Regions from separate parts of the Janthinobacterium lividum genome, predicted to be linked through region 1. Evidence: predicted binding sites of a transcription regulator. Region 1 holds the regulator's gene; each other region holds the start of a gene.
What was found. The regulator LexA, encoded in region 1, represses DNA repair genes until DNA is damaged. The targets are predictions, from matches to a motif close to ACTGTATNNNNATACAGT.
Positions count from the first base shown of each region.

Region 2: U0004_RS26210 (DNA topoisomerase IV subunit B) is a predicted target of LexA. The motif match lies at 1,959-1,976, and genes of this name have one in related genera.
Region 3: dinB (DNA polymerase IV) is a predicted target of LexA. The motif match lies at 1,839-1,856, and genes of this name have one in related genera.

Region 1 covers NZ_CP139976.1:5,017,001-5,020,280, reverse strand. The annotation lists gene purF (amidophosphoribosyltransferase) at 1-270, shown strand, start outside; gene U0004_RS22690 (cystathionine gamma-synthase family protein) at 314-1,555, shown strand; gene lexA (transcriptional repressor LexA) at 1,760-2,395, opposite strand; gene rpsF (30S ribosomal protein S6) at 2,671-3,060, shown strand; gene priB (primosomal replication protein N) at 3,081-3,280, shown strand, end outside.
Region 2 covers NZ_CP139976.1:5,795,835-5,799,114, forward strand. The annotation lists gene kdpA (potassium-transporting ATPase subunit KdpA) at 1-1,503, opposite strand, end outside; gene kdpF (K(+)-transporting ATPase subunit F) at 1,503-1,592, opposite strand; gene U0004_RS26210 (DNA topoisomerase IV subunit B) at 2,055-3,280, shown strand, end outside.
Region 3 covers NZ_CP139976.1:81,590-84,869, reverse strand. The annotation lists gene U0004_RS00325 (S9 family peptidase) at 1-1,721, opposite strand, end outside; gene dinB (DNA polymerase IV) at 1,907-3,061, shown strand; gene U0004_RS00315 (recombination-associated protein RdgC) at 3,180-3,280, shown strand, end outside.

The sequences.
Region 1 (3,280 bases):
GGCCGCACGACGGAAGAAGTGTGCCGCGAAATCACGGCCGACTACCTGGTGTACCAGGATATCGGCGCGCTCAAGCAGGCCATCGCCGACGTCAACCCGGCCCTGACCAACTTCGAAGCGTCGTGCTTCGATGGCGTGTACGTGACGGGCGACGTGTCGCAGGAATACCTGGACCGCCTGGAATATGCGCGCCACCATCCGAAGGCGGCAGCGCCCGAAGATACGCCGCGTTCCCAGCTGAACCTGAACCTGGCGACAACAGAAGCGTAATTATCTTGCCCGGCTAGCGCCGGGCTTTTTTTGCTCCGCGATCATGAACGATAAAAAAAACTACGGCTTTACCACCACCATCCTGCATAACGACCGCCGCAAGGGCATCGAGCACGGTTCCCTGCACAAGCCCGTGCATACTTCCGTTGCCTTCGGCTACGGCGATGCGCGCCAGCTCGCTTCCGTATTCCAGGGCAAGGAGCCCGGCTTCCGCTACGGCCGCCAGGGCAATCCGACCGTCTCCGCGCTGGAAGACAAGGTCAACAAGATGGAAGATGGCGTCGCCACGCTGTGCTTCGCCACCGGCATGGGCGCCATCGGCGCCGTGGTGCAGGCGCTCTTGCGCGCTGGCGACCATGTCGTGTCGTCGGCCTTTTTGTTTGGCAACACCAACAGCCTGTGGCAAACGGTGACGGGGCAGGGCGTCGCCGTGTCGTTCGTCGACGCCACGGACGTGGCCAATGTGGCCGCCGCCATCACGCCGGCCACGCGCATCGTCTTTGTGGAAACCATCGCCAATCCGCGCACGCAGATCGCCGACCTGGCGAAGATCGGCGCATTGTGCAAGGAACGCGGCATTTTGTACATCGTCGACAACACCATGACGACGCCCTACCTGTTCCGCCCGAAAGCCGTGGGCGCGGGCCTGGTGGTCAATGCGCTGACAAAATCCATCGGCGGCCACGGCAATGCCCTGGGCGGCAGCTTGACGGACACGGGCGTGTTCGACTGGACGCAGTATCCGAACATTTTCGACAATTACAAGAAGGCGGCGCCGGCGCAGTGGGGCATCGCGCAAATCCGCGCCAAGGCCTTGCGCGATTTCGGCGCCTCCCTGGGTCCGGAGGCGGCGCACCATATCGCCGTCGGCGCGGAAACCATGGCCTTGCGCATGGACCGCACCTGCTCGAACGCCCTGGCGCTGGCCACCATGCTGGCTGCCGACCCGCGGGTAGCTGCCGTGCATTACCCGGGCTTGGCCGCGCATCCGCAGCACGCGCTGGCAACGGATTTGTTCCGCAGCTATGGCTCGCTGTTCAGCTTTGAGCTGAAGGATGGCATCGATTGCTTCGATTTCCTCAATCGTCTCAATCTTGCCATTCCAGCGAGCAATCTCGGCGACACGCGCACCCTGGTCATTCCCGTCGCCCATACGATCTTTTACGAGATGGGCGCCGAGCGCCGCGCCAGCATGGGCATCGCCGAATCCCTGATCCGCGTCTCCGTCGGTATCGAGGATGAGGCGGACTTGCTCGAGGATTTCCGTCAGGCACTCGATGTATAAGTCGCCGGATAAATGAAAAGGGCCGCAACAGTCATGCTGTTGCGGCCCTTTGTTTTTCGCCGTTCAATGGTAATGTCTTCGTGCCTTCAGAAACCGTAGCGAGCAAGCCCAATATCGGGTTGAGTAGCGGAGCTGTACATTGGTACAGCGAGCAACGGATGCCCGAGAGTGGGCTGCGCAGTAGGTTTATGAGGGCGCGCTCAATCAATGCCAGCTGCGCATCAAGCCTACCGCCAAACCTTCCAGGGCGAATTCATCTTCCGGCGATACGGTGATGACCTTGAAGTCGGGGTTTTCCGGTAGCAATTCGATGACGGAACCCGTTTTCTTGTAGCGCTTGACGGTGACTTCGTCGCCGATGCGGGCGACGACGATCTGGCCATTCTTGGCGCTATCGACCTTCTTGACGGCCAGTAAATCGCCATCCATGATGCCGGCGTCGCGCATGGACCAGCCGCGCACCTTCAGCAGGAAGTCGGGCTTGGCCGAGAACAGGGCGGGGTCCACGTTGTAGCTCGCTTCCAGGTTTTCCTGTGCCAGGATGGGCGAGCCTGCCGCTACCCGGCCGATCAGGGGCAGCGACATCAGCAGCGCTGCCGGCACTTTCGATGGCAGGGCTTCAGCGGCCGCGCCGATCAGGCGGATGCCGCGCGAGGTGCCGGGAGAAATCTCGATCGCGCCCTTGCGGGCCAGGGCCTGCAAATGCTCTTCGGCCGCGTTGGCCGATTTGAAACCCAGTTCATTGGCGATTTCGGCACGGGTGGGAGGAAAGCCCGTGTTTTCAATCGCGTCCTTGATCAGGTTCAGGATTTGTTCTTGTCGTGCTGTCAGCTTGATCATGAGCGGTGGGTGCATACTAAAATGCTGTCTATATGAACAGTCTGTATTTTTGTACAGTATCGCCCACTATGCAAGGGGATTTCCGTGTTTTAGGCGAATTTCGCAAGAAATACTTGTCCATGGGCGGAAAGCACGGTGGCGCGCGGGCTTTTCGGGCGCTTGTGGAAGGAATGATTGAAACGTTTGCAAAAGGCGGTTATAATCTTCGGCTGACCTTCCCACACCCGTCTTGACGCCGGGGTGGGCGATTATCAATCCGACCTGAAGGAGTTTGCATGCGTCATTATGAAATAGTCTTTATCGTCCATCCGGACCAAAGCGAGCAAGTGCCCGCGATGATCGAACGCTACAAAGCCAGCGTAACCACCCGCGGCGGTTCGGTTCACCGCGTGGAAGATTGGGGCCGCCGTCAAATGGCTTACTCGATCCAAAAGCTGCCTAAAGCACACTACATCTGCCTGAACATCGAATGCGACAACGAGACCCTGGTCGAGTTGGAAACAGCATTCAAATTCAATGATGCCGTGTTGCGTCACCTGACCGTTAAAATGAAGAAAGCTGAAACAGCTCCTTCGCCGATGATGAAATCGGTACAACGCGAAGACGCGGCCAAAAGCCACCGCACCGAAGCACCAGCAGCCGCTCCAGCCGCAGCAGCAGCTTAATTCTTGACCAGGATCGTGCGCTGAACCAGCTACAAGTAACCGCCATCATTGCCGAGCGCGAAATATTGCGCTATACCCCGGCAGGGCTGCCGATTGTGAATGCAGTATTGCAACACAGTTCGCAGCAGATGGAAGCAGGGATTGCCCGTTTGACCGAGTTTGATGTTGCCGCGCTAGCCGCTGGCGAAATTTCAGGCAGGTTCAGTCAGGCAAGCTTGGG
Region 2 (3,280 bases), 780 kb from region 1:
CGTGAAGGCGTACAGGATCTCCGAGAAGCCATGCGCGCCCGGATTGGCCACGCCAACCGTGCCCGGTTCGACCATCACGGCGATCGCCGTGCCCGTCAAGACCAGGGCTGGCGTGACCAGGATGGCCAGCGAGACCATCTTCATTTCATAGGCCTGGATTTTCTTGCCCAGATATTCGGGCGTGCGGCCTATCATCAGGCCGGCGATGAAGACGGCCAGGATGGCGAACATCAGCATGCCGTACAGGCCCGTGCCCACGCCGCCGAAAATCACTTCGCCGAACTGCATCAACAGCAGCGGCACCATGCCGCCCAGGGGCATGTAGGAATCGTGCATGGAATTGACGGCGCCGCACGATGCGGCCGTCGTCACCGCCGCGAACAGGGTCGAGGAGCTGATGCCGAAGCGCGTTTCCTTGCCTTCCATATTGCCGCCCGATTGCAGGCTGCTGGCCTGCTGGTCCACGCCCAGGGCTTGCAGGGCGGGATTGGCTTGCTGCTCGGCGCTCATCACGCCAGCCGTCATGACGACAAAGATCAGGGTCATGGCGGCCAGCACGGCCCAGCCCTGGCGCAGGTCGCCCACCATGCGGCCGAAGGTGAAGCACAGGCCGGCGGGGATGATGAAGATGGCCAGCATCTGCAGGAAGTTCGACAGCACGGTGGGGTTTTCATACGGATGCGAGGAATTGGCGTTGAAGAAGCCGCCGCCATTCGTGCCCAGCAGCTTGATCGACTCCTGCGACGCGACAGGGCCCATGGCGATCGTCTGCGTCGTCGCCACTTGCGCTTCCATCACGGGCTTGCCGGCCGCATCCAGCACGGGCTGGCCGTCGGCCGTCACTTTCGGCGTTTCATACGCCACGTGGTCGAGCAGGGTCACTTCCTTGTAGGCGGAAAAATTCTGGATCATGCCTTCGCCCATGAAGACGACGGACAGGGCCAGGGACAACGGCAGCAGGATGTACAGGGTCGAGCGCACCAGGTCGACCCAGAAATTGCCGATCGACTTGCCCGAGCGCGAGGCGAAGCCGCGCACCAGCGCGAAGATCACGGCGATGCCGGTGGCCGCCGAAAAGAAGTTCTGGCACGCCAGGCCCAGCATCTGGGTCAGGTAGCTCATGGTCTGTTCGCCGCCGTAGCCCTGCCAGTTGGTATTGGCGACGAAGCTGACAGTGGTATTGAACGAGGAATCGGGGCTGACGGCGCCCAGTCCCTGGGGATTCAAGGGCAGGAAGCCCTGCAGGCGCTGCAGGCCGTAGACGAAGACGGCGCCCACGGTATTGAAGACGATCAGGGCGATGGCATAGCTTTTCCAGCCCATGGCCTTGTCGGCGGGAAGGCCGGACCAGCGGTACAGCAGGTTTTCCAGCTTTTGCAGCCAGCCCAGGCCGCGCACGGGGCCATCGCCGGCCACCCTGGCCATGTACAGGCCCAGCGGATAGCCGGCGGCCAGCAGCACGGCCAGGAAAGCCACCAGTAACAATATCGATTGCGTCGTCATCACAGTTCCTCCGCCTTCAGCAGCGCCACCAGCAAATACACGAGCAGGCCAGCCGAGACGACGGCGCCCAGCACATAAAACGCGTTCATTTGACGCTCCCTAATTTGTCGCAGGCGACGGCAAAGCCGGCCGCCACGACGAAAAACACGGCAATCAAGCCGAGATACACGAGATCCATTCCCACCCTCATTCAGGTTTGTTTTGATAGTGAGCAGATTAGCCAAAAGGGTCTAAAAAATTCGTAAAGACTGGGGAGGCAGCTGTAAACAAGATGTAAAAACGGCGGCTTTACCGCATAAAATCCAGCACAATTGGCGCAAAACCACGCGCGCGGCGCACTGTTGTTGCCTTGGAGTAGCGCTATTGCCCGCCGATCAAGATAGAATGCGCGAGCGTCCGCACAAGGACGCCAAGCCTGCCGCACTGCCCTCCCCCAGTGACGCTGGACGGGATATACTGTATATTCATACAGTTATCGCCGCCGCTGTCATTGCGCCCGCAGTGCCCTGGCCTGGCGTTCCAACCACTGTCTTTATTTAGCTTGAACACGTATGGCCACTAAAAAACCAGCATCCGACTACAGCGAATCATCCATCCGTGTCCTGAAAGGACTGGAACCCGTCAAGCAGCGCCCGGGGATGTACACCCGCACTGAAAATCCGCTGCACATCATTCAGGAAGTGATCGACAATGCCTCCGACGAGGCGCTGGGCGGTCATTGCACGCATATCGCCGTCACGCAAAACACGGATGGCAGCATTACCGTCGAAGACAATGGCCGCGGCATTCCCGTCGGCCTGCACCCGGAAGAAGGCGTGCCGACGGTGGAAATCGTGTTTACACGGCTGCACGCGGGCGGCAAGTTCGACAAGGGTTCGGGCGGCGCCTACGCGTTCTCGGGCGGTCTGCACGGCGTCGGCGTGTCCGTCACCAATGCGCTGTCGACGCGCCTGGAAATCACCGTCTGGCGCAAGGAAAGCGACGGCAACGGCTTGCACCACATGGTGTTTGCGAATGGCGACGTGATCGAGCCCTTGAATTCCCGCCCCGCCCCGCGCGACGGCAAGAAGTCGGGCACGCGCGTCACGGCCTGGCCCGACGCAAAATATTTTGATTCGCCCAACATCTCGCAAACGGAGCTGCAACGCCTGCTGCGCTCGAAAGCCGTGCTGCTGCCGGGCGTCACCGTGACGCTCACCAACGCGAAGACGGGCGACACGCAGACCTGGCAGTACGCGGAAGGCTTGCGCGGCTACCTGACCGAAACGCTGGCGCAGGTATCGAATGGCGAAACCCTGATTCCCCTGTTCGAAGGCGCGCAATACGCGGGCCCGGACTCGGAAGGCTTTGCCGAAGGCGAAGGCGCGGCCTGGGTGGTGGCGTGGACGGAAGAAGGCGCCATCGTGCGCGAGTCGTATGTCAACCTGATCCCCACCTCGAATGGCGGCACGCACGAATCGGGCTTGCGCGACGGCCTGTTCGGCGCCGTGAAGAACTTCGTCGAAATGCACTCGCTGCTGCCGAAAGGCGTGAAGCTGCTACCGGAAGACGTGTTCGCGCGCGCTTCCTTCGTGCTGTCGGCCAAGGTGCTGGACCCGCAATTCCAGGGCCAGATCAAGGAACGCCTGAACTCGCGCGACGCCGTGCGCCTCGTCTCGACCTTCACCAAGCCGCCGCTGGAACTGTGGCTGAACCAGCACGTCGACTACGGCAAGAAGCTGGCCGATCTCGTGATCAAGCAGGCGCAGTCGCGCCAGCGCTCGCTGCAAAAAGTGGA
Region 3 (3,280 bases), 1.4 Mb from region 1:
CCCTGGATGATCAGGCGGTTCGGGCTGGTCCATTTTTCGCGCACCAGGTAGTCGGCGCTGTCGATGAAGTCATTGAAGGTGTTTTTCTTCTTCATCAGCATGCCGTCCTCATGCCAGGCTTCGCCCATGTCGGTGCCGCCGCGGATATGGGCCTGCGCATAGATGACGCCACGGTCCAGCAGGCTGATGCGGCTGATGGCAAAACTGGCTTCCGTGGAAATGCCATACGAACCATACGAGTACAGCAGCAGCGGCGCGGAACCGTCGAGCTTGACGCCTTTCTTGTAGACGATCCACAGCGGTACTTGCACGCCATCGCGCGCCTTCACCCACAGGCGCTGCGTGGTGTACCGGCTGCCGTCAAAGCCGCCGACGATTTCCTGCTGCTTCAGCACCGTGCGCTTGCCGTCTTGCATGCTGACGTCGATGATGGTGGGCGGCGTGACGGGCGACTGGTAGGACATGCGAAATTGCGTGGAGGAAAATTCCGGTGTTCCGACGGATGTCGCCAGGTAGACGGGGTCGTCGAACTGCACCGTTTTCCAGTTTTTATGCGCGAAATCAAGGATGCGCGCGCGGTTCAGGGCACGGGCCTTTTCCATCACCACCAGGTAGCCCTGGAAGACGTCGATGGACTGGATCACGGCATCCTTGTTGTGCGGTACGACGGTCTTCCAGTTCTTCGGCTGCGGCGCGGACAGCGGCGCGCTGACGATACGGAAATTCTTCGCCTCCTTGTTGGTCAGAATATACAGCTGGCCGTCGCGGTGCTCAATGCCGTAGCGGTGGCCTTTTTCACGCGGCAGCACGCTCTGGAAACTGCCTTGCGGCGTGCTCGTTGGCAGCAGCAGCACTTCGCTCGTATCCGTGCTGCGCGCGGTGAGCACAAAGTAGCGATGGTCGCGCGTGCGGCTCACGCCGATGGCGAACTGTTCCACAGGCTCGTGGTAGACCTGCTGCAAGGTGCCGCCCAGCGGCAGGCGGAACAATCGGTCCGCGCGCTTGGTCGTGGCGTCTTCCTGCGTAAGCATCAGGGTGGCGTTATCCGCCGCCCAGGCCAGCGATGTCACGCGCGGCATGCTGTCGCCCAGCAACTTGCCCGTCTTCAAATCCTTGACATGCAGCTCGTACTGGCGGAAACCCGTCGTGTCGGTGGTGTAGGCCAGCAATTGTTCATTCGGGCTGATGCTGAATGCGCGCACGGCAAAGAATTTGTGGCCTTCGGCCAATTGATTCTGGTCCAGCAAGATTTCCTCAGCCGCCTGCGCATCGTAGGCGCCACCAGCGCCGACGGGGCGGCGGCAGTGAATCGGGTATTGCTTGCCCGCTTCCGTGCGCGTGTAATAGTAGAAATTGCCCTGGCGCGCAGGCACGGACAGGTCCACTTCCTGCATGCGGCCCTTGACCTCCGCAGTCACCTTGTCGGCCAGCGGCTGGATCGGCGCCGTGACGGCGGCCGTGTAGGCGTTTTCCGCATTCAGGTAATCGATCACGGCAGGATCGGTTTTCTTTTGCAGCCAGCGGTAGTCGTCCGTGACGAGCGTGCCGTGGCGCGTTTCCTGCCACGCCGTCTTGGCGGCGACAGGCGCGGTGGCGAAGGTGGCGGCAACGGTGTTGGTGGCGTCGGCCAGCGCGGATGGCGCCAGCGTGGACAGAAGCAGGGCCGGCAGGATGGATAACCAGGCGGACCGGCGGCGCGAAGCGTGATGTGCTGTGGACAAGGCAACTCCCTAGGTTTCGTTGTTGTGCAGCGATTCTATTCTTGCTAAATAGAAAAGCCAATCATGATTTCAGTCAATACCGTTCCGGCGCTTGCATCCACGGACATTTGCAGTGATACTGTATATAATTACAGTATCCGACAGCATCCCGCCGCGAGGTGCCCTTGACCACATCTGCCCTTACATTGCCTGAAACCCGCCGCTGGATTGCCCACCTGGACATGGATGCCTTCTTTGCCTCAGTGGAACTATTAAAATATCCGGAACTGCGCGGCGAAGCCGTCGTCATCGGCGGCGGGCGCTTGCAGCAGCCCGTGCTGCAGGAAGACGGCACGCGGCAGTTTGCGCGCATGCGCGATTATGTGGGGCGCGGCGTCGTCACCACGTCGACCTATGCGGCGCGCGCGTTTGGCGTGTTTTCCGCCATGGGCATCATGAAGGCGGCCAAGCTGGCGCCCGACAGCATCCTGTTGCCGGCCGACTTCGAGGCTTACCGCGAGTATTCGGCGCGCTTCAAGCAGGCCGTGGCCCAGTTGTGCCCCATCATCCAGAACGTGGGCATCGATGAAATCTATGTCGACCTGACGGAGTATGGCGAGCAGGCGCCGGCCATGGCGGCGCGCCTGAAGGCGGCCGTGTCCGAGGCGACGGGCCTGTCGTGCTCGATTGGCCTGGCGCCCAACAAATTGCTGGCAAAAATCTGTTCCGACCTGGAAAAACCGGACGGTCTCACCATTTTGCAGCCCGAGGATATCGAAGCGCGCGTGTGGCCCTTGCCGGCGAAAAAGATCAATGGCATCGGCCCGAAGGCGACGGCCAAGCTGGAGGCCCTGGGCATCGTCACCATCGGCGAGCTGGCACGGGCCGACATGGCCATGCTACGCACGCAGTTTGGCGACTTGTACACGGGCTGGCTGCGCCAGGCGGCGCTGGGCATCGATGACCGGCCTGTGCAGACGAGCCGGGAAACCAAGTCCGTCAGCCGCGAAACGACGTTCGAGCGCGACTTGCAGGTGGTGCGCGACCGCGCCACCCTGTCGGAAAAGCTGGAAAGCCTGTGCACGCGCGTGGCCGGCGACCTCGACAAGCAATCGCTGGCCGGGCGCACGGTGGGCATCAAGCTGCGCTTCGAGGATTTCAGCACCGTCACGCGCGACATCACCTTGCCCAGCGCCACGGCGGACGCGGCCGCCATCCTGCGCGCCAGCCGCGATTGCTTGCGGCGCGTGCCATTTGAAAAGAAAATCCGCCTGCTGGGCGTGCGTATCTCGACCTTGTCCGATCCGGCCATCGTGACGCGGCAGGCGCCCGCCCAGGCGGAGCTGTTTCCCGCCCTGTAGCGGCATTCCCCACGCATCAACAACACCGCGCCAGTCCGCGCTTTTGACGGCATTCCCGTGTCGAAAGTGTAGAATGGCGTTCCCCTGGCACTACTGAAATAAACGGAAGACAAAAACTATGTGGTTCAAGAATCTTCAGATTTACCGCCTGCCCGCACCATGGGCCTATACGCCAGAACAACTGGAAGAGGCCTTGTCCTCGAACAAATTTACGCCGGC